3 regions of the Paenibacillus sp. FSL K6-2859 genome follow, and region 3 is predicted to be linked to each of the others. Evidence: predicted binding sites of a transcription regulator. Region 3 holds the regulator's gene; each other region holds the start of a gene.
What was found. The regulator Rex, encoded in region 3, represses fermentation and respiration genes when NADH is low (regulators of the CRP and FNR family bind a similar motif). The targets are predictions, from matches to a motif close to TTGTGAAATATTTCACAA.
Positions count from the first base shown of each region.

Region 1: the regulator Rex is predicted to act here: its motif matches at 5,669-5,686, upstream of nirB (nitrite reductase large subunit NirB).
Region 2: the regulator Rex is predicted to act here: its motif matches at 2,134-2,151, upstream of pflB (formate C-acetyltransferase).

Region 1 is NZ_JBBOYU010000001.1:4,996,206-5,004,367, forward strand. It holds gene MHB64_RS22445 (glycoside hydrolase family 65 protein) at 1-615, opposite strand, end outside; gene MHB64_RS22450 (Crp/Fnr family transcriptional regulator) at 1,034-1,759, shown strand; gene MHB64_RS22455 (formate/nitrite transporter family protein) at 1,942-2,733, opposite strand; gene nirD (nitrite reductase small subunit NirD) at 2,786-3,106, opposite strand; gene nirB (nitrite reductase large subunit NirB) at 3,139-5,562, opposite strand; gene MHB64_RS22470 (hypothetical protein) at 5,780-6,490, opposite strand; gene ric (iron-sulfur cluster repair di-iron protein) at 6,637-7,386, opposite strand; gene MHB64_RS22480 (hypothetical protein) at 7,584-8,162, opposite strand, start outside.
Region 2 is NZ_JBBOYU010000001.1:4,979,022-4,987,183, forward strand. It holds gene pflB (formate C-acetyltransferase) at 1-2,044, opposite strand, end outside; gene adhE (bifunctional acetaldehyde-CoA/alcohol dehydrogenase) at 2,297-4,918, opposite strand; gene MHB64_RS22405 (ABC transporter substrate-binding protein) at 5,320-6,783, opposite strand; gene MHB64_RS22410 (carbohydrate ABC transporter permease) at 6,916-7,788, opposite strand; gene MHB64_RS22415 (carbohydrate ABC transporter permease) at 7,790-8,162, opposite strand, start outside.
Region 3 is NZ_JBBOYU010000001.1:4,710,715-4,718,876, reverse strand. It holds gene panC (pantoate--beta-alanine ligase) at 1-206, shown strand, start outside; gene panD (aspartate 1-decarboxylase) at 199-582, shown strand; gene MHB64_RS21085 (tetratricopeptide repeat protein) at 694-1,335, shown strand; gene dinG (ATP-dependent DNA helicase DinG) at 1,472-4,333, shown strand; gene MHB64_RS21075 (redox-sensing transcriptional repressor Rex) at 4,465-5,118, shown strand; gene MHB64_RS21070 (amidohydrolase) at 5,105-6,406, shown strand; gene MHB64_RS21065 (cell wall elongation regulator TseB-like domain-containing protein) at 6,575-7,093, shown strand; gene MHB64_RS21060 (hypothetical protein) at 7,499-8,041, shown strand; gene MHB64_RS21055 (AAA family ATPase) at 8,034-8,162, shown strand, end outside.

The DNA.
Region 1 (8,162 bases), 290 kb from region 3:
TGTTCTCGCCATAATAGCTGTGGCAGATCCTTGTTCTCCACTGCGGAGACTACTCCACATACATTCGCCGCGTTCCTCATGAATAATGCTGAAATCAAGACCTGCACAAATGTCCACGCTGCCCGAGAAATTAAGGGGCTCAAATTCCACCCGCTGTAGTCCCAGATGAGACATCGTCATACTTACCAAACGAGTAAAGACAACTTTTAAGATTTTCCCATCATCTAGGTGCCAGAGTAGCTCCCGCCGATAGGTCCCACTACGAAGATCCAGTTTGCGTACATATTCCGATATTTTACTTTTTGCCAGATCGAGCTGTTCACCATTCACAGTGATCCGCGTATACAGCCAGTCCACCGCATTCACCATATATCTCAGCGAGCGAATAATCCCTTTATAATGATTGCCAATGTCCAATTGTTCATTTAGCCCGTTGAAATAACTGCCTTGCAGGGAATCCCCAGAGTAACCTTCCTCAGCATACCCCCGCACACCCATATACTCATTTCCCAGCGAAAAAATAGATTCCGAGGTCCGATTTCGTTCTGGATCAAAGCCCTCTTCAATAATTGCCCAAGGATCTACCTTAAGATATTTGTCAGCCACTTTAGCCATGTATGATTTCCCCTTCTCCTGGTTTTTGCTCCATTCTCAGGATATCGTTCCATACCCGTTGCGCCAATGTCTGACCTTAATGAAGATATGTGCATTTATACGAAATTGAAATCGAATGGATTTCTATATCATGAATTTTTGCAGTATACTATGTAGAATCTAATAAGAACAAAATAAACAGTGACAGACCCATTATTTGAGAATAATGGATTGCCACTGCTGATATATAAAGAACATATACTTCTTACTCCTTTTTAGTTAAAAATCATATTACATCTTGCACTTTTGAAGTGAAAATAATCACAATGTTGAAAATTCGACACTTTTAAATGGTTTTTCTTAACCAAATCGAAGATTTTAGAGGTATAATTAATTTAAAATTTACTGAAAAACTGAGGGAATAAAGGGGATGTCGATTATGCTAAAAGAACATTACAATGTCATCGAAGCCCACGGAAATACAAACTGTTTCTCCGAACAGAATTTCAACAGACTTCTTGTTACGATGAAAGAACGCGTTGTTCCAGAGGGTTCACATCTTTTCTGGGAAGGCGACTACTCGGATAAATTGTTTTATATCAAACGTGGACGTGTGAAATTAACTAAATCAACGGATGAAGGTAAGGAACTTATTCTTTATATGTACCAAGCCGGCGATATGGTAGGTCAAGCGGACCCATTCTTCAGCACCAAGCACAGCTTTACTGCAGAAGTGATTGAAGAAAGTGAAGTTGGCGTTATCGAGCAAAAGGATTTAGAAATTCTCATTTGCCAACATTGTGATTTTGCGATCGACTTTATGAAATGGATGGGCATTCATCACCGTCTAACTCAAACGAAATTCCGTGATCTGATGATGTACGGCAAACCAGGCGCACTTTGCTCCACTCTCATTCGCCTCGGCAACACCTATGGTGAGAAGAGCAGCGATGGTGAGAATATCCTCATCAACAAAAAAATTACGCATACAGATTTGTCCAACATGATCGGCGCTACTCGTGAGAGTGTGAACCGGATGTTGAGCGACTTGCGTAAAAAAAATGCGGTTGAGTACGAGAACGGTATGATTGTCATCAAGGATCTGGGCATGCTGCAGGAAATTTGCCACTGCGAAATGTGTCCTAACGAAATCTGCCGGATCTAAATTTCTGTCTTATAATATACCCTCTATTCTCCTCAATGAAACATATATGACCCAATTATTCTGCACATTATAAAATAGAGTGGTCGAAGACGCCTAGCGAGGGCGTCTTTTTTTATAGCACAATGATGAAAAAGAACTGATCCCGAATCGGGTCAGCTCTTAATCATAAATATGCTCTTAACTTAACGTTTGGTCTGAGCACCACGCACGGGAGAAATCATCCAGTAGGCCATACCGACGAATACGCCACCGCCAATTATATTTCCTAACGTAACGGGTATCATATTGTGTATCCATCCGGCAATTGTAACGGTTTCCGGGTGATTCGGGAGCAGCACAGCAACACTCAGCAGCGTCATATTAGCCACACTGTGCTCATAGCCACTCGCAATAAAGGCAAATAAACACCACCAGATTAGAACCAGCTTGGCCGTTTCACTTTTGGCGCGCGAGGCCATCCATAGTGCTAGACAGACCAGCCAGTTACATAGAATCCCCCGGAAAAAAAGCTCTGAAAACGGAAGGCTCATTTTCTTGGCTGCAGCCGCAAAGATCAGATGCTCTGGGGGAGCCGCACTGAATAGTCCAGTTCCTCGAATCAAAAGTGCTAAAATCACTGCCCCTACCACATTCCCTACAAACACAAGCACCCAGTTCTTAACAGTATCCCAGATACTTGTTCTACCAGCTAGTGTACTAACCGTAAAGAACATATTATTTCCGGTAAACAGCTCTGAGCCTGCAAACACAACAAGAGTCAAGGCAATACCGAAGGATGCACCCATAATGAGGGGTTGGAAGGGCGATTTGGCAGCCGCTAGAGGCGCTCCCAGCGAGAAAATAAGGATAATCCCAATGCCTACATATGCCCCTGCCAAAAGGGCTGCCAGAAAATATCTTGGTAAACTTTCATTCATTTGGTCACGCTTACTGACTGCCGCCTCGACAATGTTCTCCACACTTTGAGTAAACATAATACTCCACCCCACCGTTTTCTATTTCATCCTTTACTACAAGCTTCGGTGTCTACAAGCTCACTGTCACAATGTCTCCGTCAAGGGAGACTGGATAAGTCACAACGATACCTTGATCCGGTGCCTGAACTTCACCCGTGCGAAGATCTATTTTCCAATCATACAGCGGATCATAAAGAAAGTGACCCGAAACGATTCCTTCAGCAAGCGGCCCCCCTTTTGGATGAGGACTCCGATTCTCAAGCGCATAAATCGCTCCGTCAGAGGTACGAAATACAGCCAGTTCCACATTTCCAGCCACAACTACCCGGCCAATCTGTAACAGGAGATCCTGTACTGATCCTATTGCATACGTTTGTGTGGTCTTATTCATTGCTCTCTCCCCTTCTGTGTGCGTTATATCCGCTAGACTCTTGTTTCTTCAAAAAGCGCAGTACGAGTGCTGCTGTCATTGAGCATTTTTTTCCAAGGATCCGTAACCTGAGTGAGAGCAAAGTCAATCCGTGCTGCCAGCTTTTTGCGGTTATCTTCATTATCCAAAATGACCGTTTGAATCTGCTCAAGTCCCATACGCTCAACCCACTCGGAGGTTCTCTCCAAATAATTGCCGGTCTCACGGTAATATTGCATCACAGCGGAGCACACCTCGATCAGCTCATCATCGGTCTTAATTTTGCAGAAAGAGTCAGCGATCCTTGGCTTGATCCCACCGTTACCACCGATAAACACTTCCCAACCACCATCATTACCGACGATGCCAATATCCTTCGTGCAGGATTCCGCACAGTTACGTGGACAGCCGTTGACAGCTATTTTAAACTTGGCGGGAAAATCAAGACGTTCATACTTACGTTCTATGAGCGCGCCCATTGCCAGCGAATCCTGTGTGCCGAAACGGCAGAACTGTGAACCCACACAAGTCTTAACCGTACGTAGCGATTTGGCATAACCATAACCTGATGGCATATCGAGCTCTTCCCATACTTTCGGCAGATCCTCTTTTTTCACCCCGATCAGATCCAGGCGTTGCCCACCAGTCACCTTCACAACTTTCACGTCATATTTAAGGGAGACATCGGCGATTTTCTTCAAATCCTCCGGTGTTGTTACCCCACCATACATGCGTGGTATCACGGTGTAGGTTCCATCTTTTTGAATATTGGCACCCATTCTTTCATTTACAAATCGGGATTCTTTCTCATCCTGATGGGTATCAGGGTTCATCATTCCTAGATAATAGTTAATTGCCGGACGACACTTGGAGCAGCCTTCCTCTTGTTTCCATCCGAGTACATTCATGACCTCTTTTGTTGTTTTAAGACCTTTAGCTGTGATTTCAGCAACAATTTCATCACGGTTAAGCGTTGTGCACCCACAAATACCTTGCTTAGCAGCTTGCTGGAAACTGTCACCTAAGACAAATTGCAGGATTTGTTCTACTACGGGTTTGCAACCACCACAAGAGCGAGTAGCGCCAGTACATGCTTTGATCTCATCCACAGTAGTAAAACCATGTTCAGTAACAGCATCTACGATCGCTTTTTTAGTTACACCGTTACAGCCGCAGACAATTTCTTCGTCCGCCATAGCTTCTACGGATGTACTCTTCTTTGCTCCGCCACCGCAGCAGCCCGTTCCCATGACTTCTGTATAAATTTCATCGGTCATTATCGCGCTTTGTTTTACTAGCTTTTGCAAATTGGCGGACTCCGTCACATCACCGAACAATACTGCACCGACAATCACATTATTTTTGAGCAGAATTTTCTTATAGGTTCTCTTCCATTCATCTTTGTTTGAGATCACCGTGTGATCAGAGGAATCCAAAAACTCACCCGCTGAAAATACATCCACCCCAGATATTTTAAGCTTCGTGGAGACAATCGAACCTTCATAAGGCTTGGTATTGCTACCACATAAATGTTTAGCTAGAACCATGCCTTGTTCAAATAATGGAGCCACCAGCCCGTAACACATACCGCGATGCTCGGCACATTCGCCGATGGAATAAACATTCTGCATCGAGGTTTGCAAATAATCATCCACCACGATCCCACGATTTACGGAGATTCCGCTTTCTTTTGCCAACGTCACGTTCGGTTTGATTCCAACAGCCATTACCACAAAATCCGCTGTAAGCATACTGCCATCGCTGAAGCGCAATCCACTAACTCTCTGTTCCCCGGTCAATTCCACCGTTTGTTTGCCCATAGCAAATTTCACACCTTGACGCTCCAGCTCAGCTTGAAGCATCGAGGAGGCATTCCGATCAAGCTGACGCTCCATCAGATCTTCCATCAAATGAACTACGGTAACGTCCATGCCTAGGTTCACAAGACCTTTTGCCGCTTCCAGCCCAAGTAACCCCCCGCCGATAACAGCTGCTTTGCTGTATTGCTTGGCCGCTGACAGCATCGCATCACAGTCTGAAATATCCCGGAATCCTACAACGCCCTCTTTATCACTGCCAGGTACAGGTAGAATAAACGAATTCGAACCTGTCGCAATAATTACCTTGTCATAGGGGACTATCATCCCGTTATCCGTAACCACTTGCTTCGAGCCTTCATCAATTCGTGTCACCGTTGTTCCCGTGTGTAGAGTTATATTATTGTCCTCATACCAATTCCAGTCGTTTAGGATGATATCATTAAGGGTCTTACTTCCTTCAAGAACATAAGACAACATGATCCGATTGTAATTGGGATGAGGTTCACTTCCAAAAACCGTAATGTCATAAGCTCCACCCAGCTTCAATATCTGCTCAATCGTACCTATGCCTGCCATACCGTTGCCGACTAATACTAGTTTTTCTCTTATCGTTGTCATGGTTAGGTGCCTCCTCAAGCTTATGAATACCTGATCAATCTCTCTTCTACATATTGGAATTATACGTTTCAAATTCAAGTCATCATTGTGATTGCAGTCACTTTAATTGTGAATATTTTCACACTTTAGTGTGCTGATAATTGTCAGATATCTTTTCCACATAAAAAGCCAGATTAACGATTCTGAACAACCGTTAATCTGGCTTAATGTACGATTTTTAGCGTAAAGTCAATAAAATCTCCAATTCATCTTGAGCCCTGAGCTTCATATCCATTCCATCATCGAGTAGTTGTTTTCCGTTCACCTTCAGCTTCCATTCTTCATTACTTAGAGGGGTATAATCATTGACGGAAAGCACCTTTTTATTATCATCCGCCAATTGTACCCTACTACAGCTTTTGAGCAAATCTCTTACGGTTAAATCTTCTCTAAATAAAATAATATACGTATGATGCAGGTCTACTTCTACACTTCCACCGTTCAAGGTCAGCCTTACTGTTTGAAGTGGTGCTTGATGATCCTTCGACTTCGCGGTGAAGACTAGCTGTGAATCATACCCTACAGTATTATTCCAATCCGCATTCCCAATGATTTGACCGCCCATCTGAAGCTCCCAAACCAATCCCGACTCTAGCGAAAAATCCTTTACCGAAAGAATGCTTGAGTTATCCTCCGCAAATGTGGCAATATTACTACCTTTCAGGAGCTCCATGAGCGATATTCCATTTCTATAACTCCCGCTAAGTAACCTGTCCGATGGTTTAGTAAGCAGTTCATTATCTCCAACCCTTATCGATATTGTCGGTCCCTCTAATCCTGCCGCACCATTATTAGCATTACTATTGCCGTCATTGTTAGTAGAGCATCCACCTATTGTGAATCCGATGACTAAACCTAGCATCAATTTCCACAAAGATCGTATGGGCATCCTGACACCGCCTTGTCCCGCCTAATGACCATATAGCGTCTCAGGCTTGTAAAGTTATGTATACTGTCTTTTTAAGGATAACTTAAACAAGCCATGTTCTCAAATAAAAAAGCCCCCTAAGGGACTCTTTAGAACACTATTCATCATCACTGAAACCTAGGGAACAATATATTATTCTCCAAATGTACGTGTTCAAAAGTCATACTCTCCAGCTCTTCCAGCCGGGCATATGTCAATCGATAGGTCGTGCAAGCATGCGCCGGCGGAGTGAAATCATCTGTAACACTACGTATTTTTCTCAAAATATCGCCCGCACCATCATGCTCACTCTCCAGCTCAGACAATGACTCACGAAGCGATGTCAGGCCTTCTTCACTAGGATTAGCAGCGTATGTCAACAGCTTAGGAAACTCATCTTCTTCTTCTTTAGCCGTATGCTCAAGTAAGTCTTCCTTAAGTGTGTTGAACAAGTTATATAATTCCACCAAATGGGGAGAATCCCCACCATGCACTCGATACACCTTAGTTACATTTTGGCTAATGAGGGGTAGCTCTTCACGAAGATAACGATGGTGTTTGTTAATAATATGGGCAATTAACTCTTCTGAGGATGCAGTATTCCAAGCGATTTCCTCTTGGGGTACTGGATACTCTTGGAACAGCTTGTTTAGATCACCGATGATTATCTCGTGATCCAGACCCCGCTCAGCTGCTGCTTCAGCAAGTGGTTTAGCTCCACCGCAACAAAAATCAATCCGTTTTGCTTTAAAATAATCTGCCGCTTTAGGGAATTGCAATACAATATCCCTCACCAGTGCATCTGGGGTAAACCCAGCCTGTACCGATTCTGCTTGTTTCGAATCCGAAATACTATCATTAAGTTGTTTAGTTTCCATTATAGCTCCTCCTTGGGTTATGGGATTAGGTTCTGAATAAATCTTATCCACTTCTTCACCTTAACCCTGAAAGGAACTTTGACTTGTGATTGTACGCACGGAAATTGTATCTTATTTTTGAACGAGATTGGAGAATGTACATACATAGTAAGCGCAAAAAAGCACCTTTGCCTACAAAGGTGCTTTTTCAACTCACTTTATTGCACATAAGCCTGCATATACGTCCGCTGTCCCTTTGAATCCTTCAAATAAGGTCCCAATCCAGCAAAACGGGAGTGATCCATATAAACACCGGTCATCCATCTGCCTTCCGTCAAGCCACCATTCCATTTGAGGACAAGATCTGGTGCGGAAATCCATTCCTGAAAGACTCGTATATTCTGATCTTTGTATTCTTTACATGGCTTAGACCGCTCAATAAGGTGGAACTCATTCAGATAAGTTGGAACGAAATAAGAGGATATCGTATGCAAATCATCATCGTCAAAAAAAGGCTCATCGCCTAAAAAGGGTTTGAATAATACGATATTCTCGTACATGGACCAAATTAAGGCTTGAAGTACCATACTCTGGCGAATGCCGTTATGAAACTTATATTGTCGCCCATGATTCGCCGCATTCACATCTTGTGGAGGTTCCGTGGACTCCAGACAGTGCCGTTCACAACCAATACACTTCCAGCCGGTCGGACTTTGAATCCATTTTTGAAAAATAGTCCCACTATCATTGTTTCCTTTGTAGAGTGAAGAGATAATGCTGTAAGGCACGCCAATCCA
Region 2 (8,162 bases), 270 kb from region 3:
ACTTGCAGGATTCATCGTCTTTACCTAGTGCCTTAGGTACGATGGAGAACGTATTGGAGATACCATCTTGGGCATCGGAGTAAGGCAGTTTGGCTACAGAGTTCAGTGAAGCCAGTGCACCTTTCTTGTCGCGTCCGTGCATTGGGTTAGCACCTGGTGCGAATGGTTCGCCTTTTTTACGTCCGTCAGGTGTTGTACCTGTCTTCTTACCGTACACAACATTCGAAGTAATGGTCAATACCGATTGAGTCGGTACAGCATCACGATATGTTTTGTTTTTACGGATCATAGACATGAAGGTTTCAACCAATTCTACTGCGATGTTGTCTACAGCATCGTCATTGTTACCGTAGCAAGGGAATTCGCCTTCCGTTTCGAAGTCAATTGCAATACCTTCTTCGTTACGGATTGGTTTAACCTTCGCGTATTTAATAGCACTCAGCGAGTCAGCTGCAACGGACAGACCAGCGATACCGCAAGCCATCGTACGCAGAATGTCGCGATCATGCAGTGCCATTTCGATACGTTCGTAAGAATATTTGTCATGCATATAGTGAATGATGTTCAAAGTGTTAACATAAGTCTTAGCCAACCACTCCATCATCGGTTTGAAGCGTTTCATTACTTCGTCATAATCCAGATATTCAGAAGTGATCGCTGGGAATTCCGGCCCAACTTGTGCTCCGGATTTTTCGTCTTTACCACCATTAATAGCATACAGCAAAGCTTTTGCCAGGTTGGCACGAGCGCCGAAGAACTGCATTTGTTTACCGATACGCATTGGAGATACGCAGCAAGCAATAGCGTAATCTTCACCCCAGTACGGACGCATTAGATCGTCATTTTCATACTGAATTGCACTAGTTTCGATAGAAACCTTAGCACAATATTTTTTGAAGCCTTCAGGCAATTTTTCGGACCACAGAACAGTTAAGTTCGGTTCCGGAGCCGGACCCAAGTTGTACAGGGTGTTCAGGAAACGGAAGCTGTTCTTGGTAACACGAGTGGTTCCATTTTCAGCCATACCACCGATGGATTCAGTTACCCAAGTAGGGTCGCCGGAGAACAGATCGTTATAGTCAGGTGTACGCAAGAATTTCACGATACGCAGTTTCATTACAAAATGATCGACAATTTCTTGTACTTGTTCTTCAGTCAAAGTACCTTCTTCAATATCGCGTTCTGCATAGATATCTAGGAAGGAAGAAACACGTCCCAAGGACATTGCTGCACCATTTTGTTCTTTAACTGCTGCCAGGTATCCAAAGTATACCCATTGAGTAGCTTCTTTGAAATTCGTCGCTGGTTTGGAAATATCCATTCCATGTGCAGCAGCCATTTCTTTCAATTCGCCCAGTGCACGAATTTGCTCAGACAGCTCTTCACGCAAACGAATTACTTCTTCTGTCATGGAATCAACTTCAAGCTCAGCTAATTGTTGCTTTTTGTCTTTAATCAAGAAATCAATACCGTACAGAGCAATGCGGCGGTAGTCGCCGATAATGCGTCCGCGGCCGTAAGCATCAGGAAGACCTGTGATAACGCCGGATTTACGCACCGCTCTCATGTCTGGTGTATATGCATCAAATACGCCTTGGTTATGCGTTTTGCGAATGTTCGTAAACATGTCAACGATGTTTTGTGGAAGCTCGAAGCCATAAGCCTTCGTAGCATCGACCATCATCTTGATCCCGCCGAATGGCTGAATGGAACGTCTGAAAGGAGCGTCAGTCTGCACGCCTACAATTTGTTCCTTGTCCTTGTCAATGTAGCCTGGAGCATGTGAAGTAATTGTGGAGACAGTATCTAGGGAAACATCCCATACGCCGCCTCTTTCTCTTTCTTCCTTGCTCAGTTGGGAAATAATCTTCCACAGTTCAGTTGTGTTACTAGTAGGACCTACGAGGAACTCTTCGTTACCTTCATAAGGCTTAATGTTACTAGCGATAAAGTTGTTAACGTCAACTTTCTTAGCCCATTTACCTTTTGTAAAACTTCTCCAACCGGATTTCACTTCATTTACTTCTTTTTCAATCACCGACATGCTAAATCCCTCCATCTATATTTATTATATTTGTAGAGATCGCGGGCTTGAAGGTTGATCCCGTGTCTCGTGATCCCCAAAAGATGTGGTTGTTCCAAATTTCACAATCAACATTTCATATGTGGGACCGTTGTTTATATAAACATTCTAGTTTATTTTCTATAAAAACACTGTGACAAATATCACCTTTCGAGTGATATTTGTCACCTTTATCTAATTCCACAACTATCCTATTCTCTATTTAACCATTTATTAATTATCAAATCTTCCGTAGAACGCATTACGGTATACATCAGCAAGCTCAGATACCAGTGGCAGCTTAGGATTGGCAGTTGTACATTGATCTTCAAACGCACGGTCAGCCAAGTAATCTACGCGGGATTCGAAGTCCTTAGGATCAAAGCCCAGTTGCTGGAACGATTCTTCGATGCCCAATTTTTTATTCATATCGCGAATAGCATTGATCAGGCTAGTTACACCTTCTTCAGTTGTGCGGGCTGGCAATCCCAGAATACGGGCAATTTCAGCATAACGCTCATCAGCTACGAAGTGCGAATATTTAGGGAACGAAGCGAACTTCGTAGGTTTTTTAGCATTGTAGCGGATAACGTGTGGCATAAGGATCGCGTTAGTCCGACCATGAGCAGTGTGGTACTGTCCGCCCCATTTATGCGCCAAACTGTGGTTAATACCCAAGAATGCATTGGCAAAGGCCATACCAGCAAGTGTGGATGCGTTATGCATTTTTTCACGTGCTACTCTGTCACCTTCCAGCGCCGATTTTTCAAGGTATTGGAATACCAGTTGGATGGCTTTAATAGCTAGACCATCAGTATAGTCACTCGCCATAACAGATACATAAGCTTCGATAGCATGTGTTAATACGTCCATACCTGTATCAGCAACTGCAGTTTTTGGCAAGCTGTATACGAACTCAGGATCAATGATAGCTACATCTGGAGTTAACTCGTAGTCAGCCAATGGATATTTAGTGTGCTGTTCAGTTGTTTTATCGGTAATAACTGCGAAAGATGTTACTTCCGAACCTGTACCCGAAGTAGTTGGAATCGCTACAAACTTAGCTTTGTTACCAAGTTTAGGGAATTTGTATACCCGTTTACGGATATCCATGAATTTTTGTTTCAGACCATTAAAGTCTGCATCTGGATGTTCATAGAATAACCACATTCCTTTTGCAGCATCCATTGGGGAACCGCCGCCAAGTGCGATGATGCAGTCCGGTTGGAATCTGTTCATCATTGCAGTACCTTTTTCAACTGTAGTTGTCGATGGATCTGGTTCAACTTCAGAGAACACTTCGATAGCTACAGGAGTTTGCCGTTGACGCAGGTAATGTTCAACTCTTTCAACATATCCAAGCTTAACCATCATTGGGTCAGTGATAATTGCGACACGTGTGATATCAGGCATTTTGGTCAGGTACTGAGTAGCGCCTTTTTCGAAATAGATCTTGTCAGGTACTTTAAACCATTGCATATTCACGGTACGACGATTCACCCTTTTCACGTTGATCAAATTGATTGCTGTAACGTTTTGCGACACGGAGTTACGACCATAAGATCCGCAGCCCAGAGTCAATGAAGGGATATTAGTGTTATAGATATCGCCGATCGCACCATGTGTGGAAGGCGAGTTAACGAGAATACGTCCTGTTTGCAGACGGTTAGAGAACTTCATGATTACTTCTTCATTGTTGGAGTGGATAGCCGAGCTGTGGCCCATACCGCCAAATTCAACAATTTGAGCTGCGCGTTCGATACCTTGATCTGCATTCTTAACTTTGTAGCAAGCAAGAACCGGGCTTAATTTTTCAGCGGACAGTGGATATTTAGTGCCTACTCCTTCAAGTTCTGCTACCAGAATCTTTGTGCCGGCAGGGACTTGAATGCCACACATTTCAGCAATTTTCACTGCGGATTGACCTACGATTGCTGGGTTAACCGCACATTTATCTACGTTCATTGCTCCACTAGTCAGTTTGGCAGCTTCTTCTTTATTCACAAAGTAGCAGCCATTAGCAATCATTTTTTTCTTCACTTGATCGAAGATTGGTTCTTCGATAATAACAGCTTGCTCGGAAGCACAGATCATACCATTATCAAATGTCTTAGAAAGAATGATGTCCGTTACGGCTTGATCAATATCCGCGCTCTTTTCAATGAAAGCAGGTACGTTACCAGGGCCTACGCCAAGTGCTGGTTTACCACAGCTGTAAGCTGCTTTTACCATTGCAGAACCACCAGTTGCCAAGATAAGAGCAACGTCTGGGTTGTTCATCAATGCGTTTGTCTTGTCCATTGTTGGCATTTCAATCCATTGGATACAGTTCTCAGGAGCGCCAGCTTTCACGGCAGCATCATGAAGAATTTTGGCTGCTGCTGCACTACACTCTTGCGCAGAAGGGTGGAAACCGAATATAATAGGGTTCCGTGTCTTAATCGAAATCAACGCTTTAAACATCGTGGTGGATGTAGGGTTGGTTACCGGTGTGATACCCATAACAATTCCGACGGGTTCAGCAATTTTTTGGAAGCTATCATAAGCGTTGTCTTCAATAACGCCTACTGTTTTATCGTATTTAATTCCGTGCCAGATATATTCAGTTGAGAAGATGTTCTTCGTAATTTTGTCTTCGTATACGCCGCGTCCAGTTTCTTCTACGGCCAATTTTGCGAGGTACATATGTTTGTCGAGTCCAGCCAACGCCATTGCATGAACGATTGTGTCAACTTGCTCTTGGTCTAGCGCCATGAACGCCTCATGCGCTTTTTTTGCTTTATCCACTAAATTCTGAATATACTCTTCAGCAGTAACTTGTTTAACTTGGGCGGCGACTTCGTTCTTAACTGCCATCTCCCTCGTCCTCCTGTCAATTTTTAGTTGTTTTTCTCTACACATTTATCTTATCACATGATTTCTACCTTGTATAGTGAAATCTTTCACAAAGTATAAAGTTTTTTTGATTTGTTTTCAAAGCGCTTTCATTCGATCATATTATAGTGTTTTTACCATATTTTATGTTATAAAACCCTTTAAATCTTAGAATTATACTTTAATAAGCAAAATTTTAGCTCCTTTTTATTCCATATATCTAAAATCAGTACTCAAAAATGAATTCTCTTCATCACAGTCCCTTACGATTTTCCTTCACCGAAATAATTTCCAATTGATTATCACTATTTCTGAAGATTTATAAATTTATAAATCTTCAGAACAAAAAAACCGGCCCCAAAGGGGCCGGTTTTTGCATTAGACTATTCCGCTTTAATCGTATCAAAGAATTTCTCTTGCACTGTTTTAGCTGCTGCTTCTAGCTGGCTCTTGGAATCCGTTCCTTTTTTGGAGAACAGCTCTTGAATAACATTGGACATAGTTGCGTAATAGTCCTGTGTGTTGTATTGAGCTTCAGGTTTACCATCCAAAAGTCCCATAATATCAGGGCTATATTGGTATACATTTGTGTACTTGTCATAAACCGCTTTGGTCTTCTTACCAAACTCAGAATCTGCTGAGTAATAATCTAAGAGTGGCGGGATAAAGTATTTGCCATCAGCTGTACGTTGTTGAAGAACTGCATCCAGGGCTTCCAAACCTTTATCAGAGAAGTAATCAAATGTGATATAACGGAATGCCATTTCTTGCTCATCTGGTGTTGCATTCGGATTAATAACGAGGTAATCACCACCAAGTACCCCGGTGTGCTTACCGCCTTTTTCCATAGCAGGCATTGGATATGTGAGCACATCCTCAGGTTTCAGTCCGCCTTGATTCAGTGCTTGCTCGATTACGCCATCCGATCCAGCCATTACCATAGCTGTACGACTTTGTTGGAATGCGCCTACAGCATCGCCCCAGCCAAGTGCCCAGTCCTGAGGAATCGCGTTAGCTTCCCATCTAAGTTTTTTGTAGAAATCCAGTGCTTTAACACCAGCGTCGGAATTAAATGTAGCTACAACCTTGCCGCCTTCAACCTTTTGAATTTCACCGCCAGCTTCAAACAGGAAGTTGGTCCAGTTCCAGCCTGCTTCGTTACCTTTACCCATTGGAGCAATACCGGAAATGCCTTTTTTGACATCAGCTACGCCTTTAGCCGTATTCAGCATATCATCCCAAGTCCAATCCATTGGTGGGACTGCAACGCCTTTGTCATCCAGCATTTTTTTGTTGATCATAGTAGTTGTTACATAACCTTTTTGAGTTACGCCGAAAACTTTACCATCAATGATGAATTGATTTTGCAGTACTGGGTTAATTTGATCCTTAAATTCATATTTGTTCCAAAGATCCGTAATGTCAGCAACCCAGCCCTTTTCCACCAGGAATTTAGCTTCTGTAGCGTAGGTGTTAAAGAAGGTTGGTGCTTCATTCGCAGCCATTTTAATTCCGATTTCACTTACATTGTACTGCCAGTCATCTTTAACAATTTCAACATTAGGATATTCAGCTTGGAAACGCTTAATCTTGTCATCTTCTTGCGCTCTCACTTCAGTCAAGTCAGGTGTTGGATAGTGGATCTTGATCGTCACTTTTCTTTGAGTAATGTCCTCCACTGGCGCATCCGTAGCAGTTGCTGTATTATCCGTTACCGCATTTGTTGGCGCAGTAGATGCTTCCCCGCCTTTGTTCCCCGCTGTGTTTCCGTTATTGTTGCCGCTGCAAGCAGATAGCAACGATCCGGCTACAAGTACGCTTAGTAGAACGCTAGAGTACTTACGCATTGAAACTCCCCTTTTCAATTCATAATTATCTTACCTATCGATCATAAATTAGAAACCGTTTACAAACGAGGTGCATTTATATTCCTTTCATGTGCATGTTTACGATCCATGGGTAAATCCGTCGATAATTGCTTATCCTTTCACGGCCGACAAAGCAACCCCACGCATAATGAATTTCTGGAAAATCAAGAAGACAAGGATTGGAGGCAAGGATACTATAAACAGGATTGCAAACTTAATATTAGTATTGAGTGCCTTCACATTAATAACGTATTTATAAATGGCTGTCGCAAGCGTATATTTCTCTTCACTGTGCATAACCAAAGATGGCCAGAACCAGTCGTTCCATGCAGTAGAAAAGATAAAGATTGCTAATGTAGCAAAAATCGGAACGGATAGTGGCACGGCAATGGAGAAAAAGCTTCTCGGCTCAGAGGCCCCATCAATTCGTGCTGCTTCAAAGATTTCTGGATGAATTCCGTCAAAAAAGTTCTTCAGTAATAGAAAGTAAAACGTGTTCGCTCCCGCTGGCAACCAAAAGGCCGCGTACTGATTTAGCAATCCAAGCTCCTTCAGATTGACAAAGTTCGGAATCATGTAACTGGTCGCCGGAATAAATAATGTCATCAGAAAGAAGAAATAAATCGCTCTTTTGTAAGGAACATTCATACGAGAAATACTAAAAGCTGACATTCCCAATACGACAAGCGTCACGACCATATTCCCTAAAAAGATATAAATGGTGTTTCTAAGGAACATGGGTAGATCAATGTAATTCATCGCGTCTTTAAGATTACTGAAGTGCCATTCCTGAGGGAAAAAATGCGGCGGGAATGAATTCACTTCTTGATTCGACTTCAACCCGTTGAATAACGTCATACAAATCGGGTACAGCATGCTAAAAACCATAACCAAAATGACTACGCACATCAAACCATAAACGATCTTATTACTTGTTTTTTTCAAATCGTGTTCTGAAAGAATTCCTCTATCTGCGCTCTTCATCTTAGTAGTCCTCCTTGTTAAGCTTGAACTGTAAAATGCCCAAACCACCCAGGACAATGAACATTAACATGCCAAGCGCAGTAGCTGTTCCATAATCGAGTCTTGTAAAAGCATATTTTACGATCAACAGCGCATAGGTAAGCGTAGTGTTATTCGGCCCACCATCAAGCAGTGCCATCTGTGACTGATACCCTTGTGAAGTACCAATAACTTGTAGTATTAGCATCAAAAAGATTAAATTACGGAGTGAAGGCAAGGTGATGTACTTTATACGTGCCCACACACCAGCTCCATCAATTTCAGCGGCTTCATACCAATCTCTTGGAATACTAAGTACAGCAGCCAAGTATATTAGCATCCCTGATCCGAACTGT
Region 3 (8,162 bases):
TGACATCCGTTATTTCTAGCTCACCTTTGGCGGTTATTGATTATGCGGAAATCCTGACCTTTCCTAATCTGGAAGGCTTGCGGAACGAAGTTGTATTAACGGATGTAGATGGGGAAATGATTATAGCGCTTGCCGTGAAGTTTGGCAGAACGCGCTTAATTGACAATAATGTATTTATTCCAAAGGAGGTTGCCGCTCTTGTTTAGACATATGATGAAGTCCAAAATTCACCGCGCGACGGTGACAGAAGCGAATTTGAATTATGTAGGAAGTATTACCATTGATGAGAACTTAATGGAAGCGGCAGATATTCTTGAGAATGAAAAAGTGCAGATCGTCGATAACAATAATGGTTCCCGGTTAGAAACTTATGTTATTCCTGGGCCTCGCGGCAGTGGTGTGATCTGTCTGAATGGTGCAGCTGCTCGTCTGGTTCAGCCGGGAGATACAGTAATTATCATTTCGTATGCAATGCTGTCCTCAGAAGAATTGGAGTCGCATAAGCCAACAGTGGTATTCGTGGATGAGAACAACAAACCCGTGAAGCTGGCCGATCACGAACTGCATGCTACAATCGCTTAAAGGATGGACTTACGCCATGTAATGAATGGCAGGGATGAAAGACCCCGATCTCGCAGAAAATGAAGTCAGGCAAGCTGAACTGATTTCATCTTCAGTAAGGGGGGATAGCCCATGTTTCAACATTTGTTTGCTGAAATGAACAAGGTGCTTCAGGAGATCGTTACAGATTACCCTACAGCGGAGGGTGCCCGCCGGAATGAGCTTTTATGCAATTATAATATGCTGCATCGACTTAGCGATAAAGTCATGGATGAATGGCTGGCCTTTGCAGAGAAGCTAAGCCACTTTCGTGAAAGTGTAGATTTTACGACTGTGGTCGAAGAGGAAGTGCCAGAGCAGGAAGCACCCGAGCTGTGCATGGATACTTTTGTCAGAGGTCAGGGGTATTATAAGCTCTTGATGTATGGAAAATGTATTGAGCAGTTTAAGGAAGTTATTGTGCAATATCCGGATAGCCTGGCTGCTCGATTATATTTAGCCATCTCTTACCTGCAAGAAGGGGAAGGGGAGGCTGCTTGGAGTCATCTGAACCATATGCTCGGTTTGATAAGGGAAACCAAGCTCAAAGCCATGGTGTATAATGCTTTAGGCTGTATCCGGGCCTCACAGGAACGTTTCAATGAAGCGCAGGAGCTGTTTGGCCTTTCTTTGCAACTTGACCCGGCTCTTCCTGAACCGACTGTGAATTTGGAGGTTTGCCGCCGTAGAGGAGGTAAGCTTCATTTCGGAAATCAGCTTGTTTCATTATTGTAAATTATTACGTTTACGGTTTATTATTCCGCATTTTCATTCAAGCGATGCATCCCCTGAACCAGTGGTGTGCATCGCCTTTTTTCGCAACTTCTGTTATGCTGATTAAGAGTCTCAATTGAAAGGGAATAGAATTATAATGAAATTTGCCGTGCTTGATTTTGAAACAACGGGAACCCAATCCGTGGGTGAAATCATCCAGGTTGGCCTTGCAATTATAGAAGAAGACCGGTCCATCTCCCGGGTATATGGTTCCTACGTCAAGCCCGGAACGCCGATACCTCCTTTTATAACTGGTCTAACGGGGATTACCGACGATGATGTAAAGGATGCACCTGAGCTGGATGAGATGATGATGGAGCTTGTTCCACTCTTGGATGATGTTGTGCTTGTAGGGCATAATGTCGCATTCGATTTCCATTTTTTGCAAAATGCTTTAGACCGATGTGGGTATTTACCATTTCAAGGACGGATTTTAGATACGATTGATTTTCTGAAAATCTGCTTTCCTTCCCTCACATCCTATCAACTAGGATCAGTTAGTGCACATTTTGGTGTGACGCATGAGCGTCCGCATCAGGCAGACAGTGATGCACTCGCAACTGCTCTTGTATTGCTGAAATGTCTGGAGGAGCTCTACGATTTGCCTCTGCTGACGATCCAGAGACTCTGTGAGCTGTTTACGGAAGAGGATAGTGATCTTGGTTGGTATTTCGATGGTCTGCTGCGTGAACGGGAAGCGGAGACGCTTCAGCCCGAAGGTGATCTGACTTTTTATCGTCAATTAGCGCTTGCTGTAGGAGACTGGAACGAATTAGCTCCACCTCGAGACGAGCATGCTGAGAATCCGCTACAGAATTTATCTTTTACAGATTATATGGATGAAGTAACGAAACGACTTAAAGAAACTTTGCCGCAGTATGAAAGCCGAGAAGCTCAGGATATTATGATCAATGAGGTGATGACGGCACTTGCCGAAGACAAACATCTATTGATCGAAGCAGGGACAGGAACCGGCAAATCACTTGGTTATTTGTTGCCTGCCATATACCAAAGCGTTCGCACGAATGAAAAAGTTATGGTCAGCACTCATACTATTAATCTGCAGGATCAATTGCGTGAGCGGGATATTCCTTTATTAACACAGGTAGTTCCATTTCCATTTAAAGCTTCAATTTTTAAGGGCAGAGGGCATTATTTGTGTCTTCGTAAGTTCGAACATAAAATTAATAAAAAAGACTTTGTCAGTCCGAGGGAAGATGCGCTTACTGCGGCTCAGATGATCGTTTGGCTGACGCAAAGCGAATCAGGAGATGACGAAGAGCTCAACTTAAGCGGTCGTGGAGGAGATTTCTGGGAGACGGTGGCTAGCGATACCGATTCTTGTCTGGGGCGCTCCTGTCCTTGGTTCCGTAAGTGTTATTACCATCGGGCAAAGCATGAAGCTGGTATTGCAGACGTAGTCATTACGAACCACTCTAAGCTTTTCGCAGATGTTAAGGCTGGGCACCAGCTACTTCCGGCTTATGAACATCTTGTAATTGATGAGGCCCATCATCTGGAGGACGTGGCTGGCAAGCATTTAGGCATGCATATGAAGCATTTCACGGTGGCACATACACTATCGCGTCTTTATAAGGATAGTCGAAATGGCCAACTTCCTACGCTTCGCCAAATGCTTCAGTCATCAGGCAGTGAGGAAGCTTCTGAATGGAGCGGAGTGATCGATAGAATCTATCCGGACCTGCTTACCATAAAAGAAACCTGGGATCTGCTTAGTGATAAACTATTCAGCCTCTTGCCGGAACGCAGCGATGCAGCAGCGGGAGAAGCTGGCCAGTTAGTCATGCGGCTACTTCCTACCCGTAAACCGAAAGATTGGGATGAATTGGTTGCTTTAGAGAATACTATGAATCTGACATTAAGCGAAATTATCCGTAAAGGTGATAAAATGCTTAATGAAATGCGAGATCAAGAAGGTCAATCTTCCTCAGATAGTCTAGTTACCGATATTAGCGGCTTATTTAAGGATTTAGCTTCAATACGTGAGCAAGTACGGTTTTTTATGGGATTAAACGATGAGAATGTAGTATATTGGCTGGAGGCGAATGGAAATTATCGCAGTAAATCGCTACAGCTGTATGCCGTTCCTGTTGATGTCAGTACTCAGCTTAAGGAGCTGTTTTTCGACAAAAAGAAAAGTATCGTGCTAACTTCGGCGACACTCTCTGTTGATAAATCGTTCCAGTTTATGATTGATAATCTCGGACTTAATGAAGCTGCGGAAGAGGGGCGTCTGATGACATCACTCCTGCCTTCTCCTTTTAAGTATCGGGAGCAGGCGCTGTTAGTTATTCCACGGGATTTCCCTAGTGTGAAGGGCAGTGTGGGCGATGCCCGATTTGTTGATACACTCGTACAATCACTAGCAGAAGCAGCGACTACAACACGCGGGCGGATGCTTGTCCTGTTTACTTCTTACAAGATGCTACGCCAGGTTTACGATCCTTTGAAAGAGGCTCTAGCCTCACAAGAGATCACGGTGCTGGGTCAAGGCGTGGAGGGGGGCAGCCGTAGCAAGCTGATCCGCCGTTTTCAGGACAGTGCAGCCTCTGTACTGTTAGGAACAAGCAGTTTTTGGGAGGGTGTTGATATTCCGGGTGAAGCATTAACATGCTTGGCCATCGTGAGGCTCCCGTTTCAACCGCCAAACCATCCCCTAGCGGAAGCGAAGTCTGAGTTATTACAAGCCCAGAAAAAGAATCCGTTCATGAAGTTGTCTGTTCCTCAGGCGGTTATTCGCTTTAAGCAAGGATTTGGAAGGCTGGTGCGGACAGCGCAAGATCGGGGTATTGTTATTGTGTATGACACCAGGGTGATCGAATCTCACTATGGGAAATATTTCCTCTATTCGTTGCCTGGCCCAAAAATGGAGCATATGCTTACGGATCAAATGGTTCCTCGTATAGCGGAGTGGTTGGAAGACGGAGGCGTTTCTTAAAAAGAACGTCATCGATCATATTAATCACTCTACAATGAAGGGCGGTATAAGAATACCGCTCTTCATTGAGACGAGGTACACGAATTAGTATAAGGTTAGTAAAGAATATTACTTACATTAGGAGGTAAATTATGAAATCGGAAAAAATATCAGAAGCCGTTGTTCGCAGACTTCCTGTGTACTTACGTTTCCTAAATGATCTACAGAAACGTGAAATATTAACCGTTTCCTCTCAAGAGCTAGGACAGAAACTTGATTTGAATCCCGCTCAAATTCGCAAAGATTTAGCTTATTTTGGAGATTTCGGCAGAAAAGGTATCGGGTATGACGTAACTTATCTTATTGAGAAAATCCGTCATATTCTGAAGCTGGATCAACAACTGAATGTGGCTTTAGTGGGTGCCGGTAACCTTGGACATGCATTATCTAATTATAATGCTTATTTGAAAGATACTATGAAGATTACCGCTATATTTGATTCCTATGCGCCTAAGGTAGGGCGGAAAATCAACTCACTTACCGTTCAACCGATGGAGGAGCTTGGTCAGACGGTTCGTGAGCAAGGTATTCGAATTGGGATAATTACAGTACCTGATTCAGAAGCGCAGAATGTAGCGGATATTCTCATTGAGTCTGGCATTGAGGCGATTTTAAATTTTGCACCAGTGATTCTAAAAACACCATCGAATATCCGGGTTCATGCTGCTGATTTTACAACAGATTTGCAAAGCCTTGCTTATTATTTGAAGGATGGAAAGGAAGAAAGCAGAAATGAAGAGCAATAAAACGATTATCAAGGGCGGGCGTTTTCTTACTCCGGGAACGGATGAGCCGGTTCTTAGTGGATATATGACTATTGAAGATGATTTGATCACTTACATAGGAAAAGAAGAGCCTTTAATAGAAGACGATGTGCAAGTTGTTGATGGCAGTCGTCTGTTGTTTATGCCAGGTCTGGTAAACACGCATGGCCATGCCGCAATGTCATTGCTTCGTGGTTATGGAGATGACTTAGCGCTTCAGGTGTGGCTTCAGGAGAAGATGTGGCCGATGGAAGAGAAGTTCACCGGAGAAGATGTATACTGGGGAACCTCCTTGTCTGTACTTGAAATGCTGAAAGGTGGCACTACAACCTTCCTGGATATGTATGATCATATGGACCGAGTAGCGGAGGTCGTCGAATTATCAGGTATTCGTTCCGTATTAATGAGAGGCGTAATCGGTCTATGTCCAGAAGAAGTACAAAATCAGAAGCTTGCGGAAGCGGTTTCTTTTGCGCGTAACTGGCATGGTAAGGCTGAAGGTAGAATTACGACAATGATCTCGCCACATGCCCCATATACATGCCCACCAGACTTCTTTGTTAAGTTTGTGCAGGCGGCTCATGATTTGAATTTACCGATGCATACCCATATGTCCGAAACGAAACGCGAAGTGGAGCAGAATGTGGTGGATTACGGACTGCGGCCAGTAGCGCATTTAGAGAAGCTTGGAATGTTCACACGTCCGTCTATAATCGCTCATGGTGTTCATTTGAATGATGAAGAGATCGAGATACTGGCTCGTCATGATGTAGGTGTATCCCATAACCCTGGAAGCAATCTTAAGCTGGCTAGTGGAGTTGCTCGAGTTACGGATCTTCTAAAGGCCGGAGTGAAGGTGTCACTGGGTACAGATGGAGCGGCAAGTAATAATAATTTGGATATGTTTGAAGAAATGCGTCTTGCAGCACTCATCCATAAAGGTGTAAGTGGTGATCCTACGGCTGTTCCGGCTCCGGAAGCTCTACGTATGGCTACGGAGTATGGCGCGAAGTCTATCTTTTTAAATGATGTGGGTAGACTCGCTGTAGGTATGAAAGCTGACTTTATTGCTATTGATATAGACCAGCCGCATTTGCTCCCACACACAGATCTGTTGTCTCACGCTGTTTATTCTGCCAGTGCCAAGGATGTTGAGCATGTATGGGTGAATGGTAAACAGGTTGTTAAACATGGACAATGTGTAACGCTAGATGAGGAAGCCATCCGTCGTAAGGCGCAAGAAGCCTTTGATGGACTGCTAAAACGATAGTCTAAATCATAACAAATAACTGAAAGGCTGTGACTTTCTGCAATTGCAAAGTTACAGCCTTTTGTGTTTCTGATCATTAGATCATTGAACGAGATATGAAACTTTGGATAAACACACGGGTGTGTTATATAATCAAAAAAGATATATTACTAGAAAGGGAGCTGTACCTTGAAGAAAAGGAAAAAATGGATCCTCCTGGGGTCAGTTCTGATTCTGCTCCTTCTGTTCGGACTCATCCAGTTCTATGCTTATATTATGAAAGATCAATGGAACGAGCGAGATATCGCTAAGGATGTCGCCAAAACCAGCGCGGGTCTAACAGAGGTAACTAAAGCACAGAAATCCGTGTGGGATGAAAATGCAGTCTACTGGGTCTTAACAGGGAAGAATGAATCCGGGACTGAGTTGATGGTTTGGGTACGCTTTACTGTAGATGGGAAGTTTGCCGAAGGCGCCGACGCAGTATTCGCCGAGGAACTAAGTAAAGGGACCTCTGAAGAAAAAATGCGTAGTCTTATAAAAGCCGATCTCCCGGATATTAGCATTGAACGGTTGTTACCGGGGGTGTATAACGGAGAGTATGCTTGGCAGCTTTTTTATAAACAAAGCGGTCGGTATTATTATCAATTTTATCGGTTCTCAGATGGGGCTCGAATGGGTGAAGGATACAGTTTACCTAGCCGCTAAGTTAAACAAAATTACTTTAGGAGAAACAAGCGGACTATTTATGGTTCGCTTGTTTTTATATAACATATTAGATTGATACACTAAAAGTATACGTAATGTGATATACTATAAGAGTAGTTTTTTTATATTGTCGTCAAAGCCGCATACGAAAATAGGCCTGTTCATTAGAGATAAAGGCCTGTTTTTGTCGAAATAAATCAATATTTTTGATGAAATGGAAATATTTAAAAAATAAAATTTTAAATATATTCACACTTTTTATCATTTTCGTATATACACCTGTGATATACTACTGTTTGTAATTAGAAGAGTAGTAGTAGAACGTTAGGCTCTGATGAGCATTAACGGCTGTGATTTTGGATCATCCTGTTTATCGTTTTGTCATCTTTGAGAGGAGGACGTTTCTTGAAATTACGTCTTGTACCTGTACTGATAACGTCTCTACTGTCCGCTACGCTATTATTCGGAGGATTCTTTTTATATCGTCAGTTTGCTTTACAGGAACCACTCCAAAAGATAGTATCAGGCTATGAAGGAGTGAATACTTCACATATTAGTATTAACCGTGATGAGGTCACTTTGAAACTTGAATTACAGCCGGGCACGAATTTACGTGATCTGGTATCGTATGTTTCCAAAGAAGGAAAATCAGTGATTGAGGGACGTAAACTTAAACTGGATGTGGAGCAAAACTCCAGTGAATTATTGGATAATTACTGGGATAAAGCGTTGTTCTCTGTAGCTGAAGCGATGGAGAGCCGTAAATATACTCTTATACCTGCTGAACTTGATAGATTGAAAGAGCAGAATACCGACTATAAAGATGTGATAGCAACAACTGAAATCGACGACACAAACGTGTATGTAAGCTTGAGCAACGGGAAAGAAAGCAAATTTATAATTTTACCACGCAAACCTGCGACCTTGGGGGTATGGAATAATGCCTAAATACCTTAAAGAAATTTTAATCGGATTTATTCCTGTACTGTTTATTTTCATGGCTTTTTTAGGTATTAATATATTCCCTATAGTTATAGCAGCTGGGATGCTTACTGCACTACTTATCATT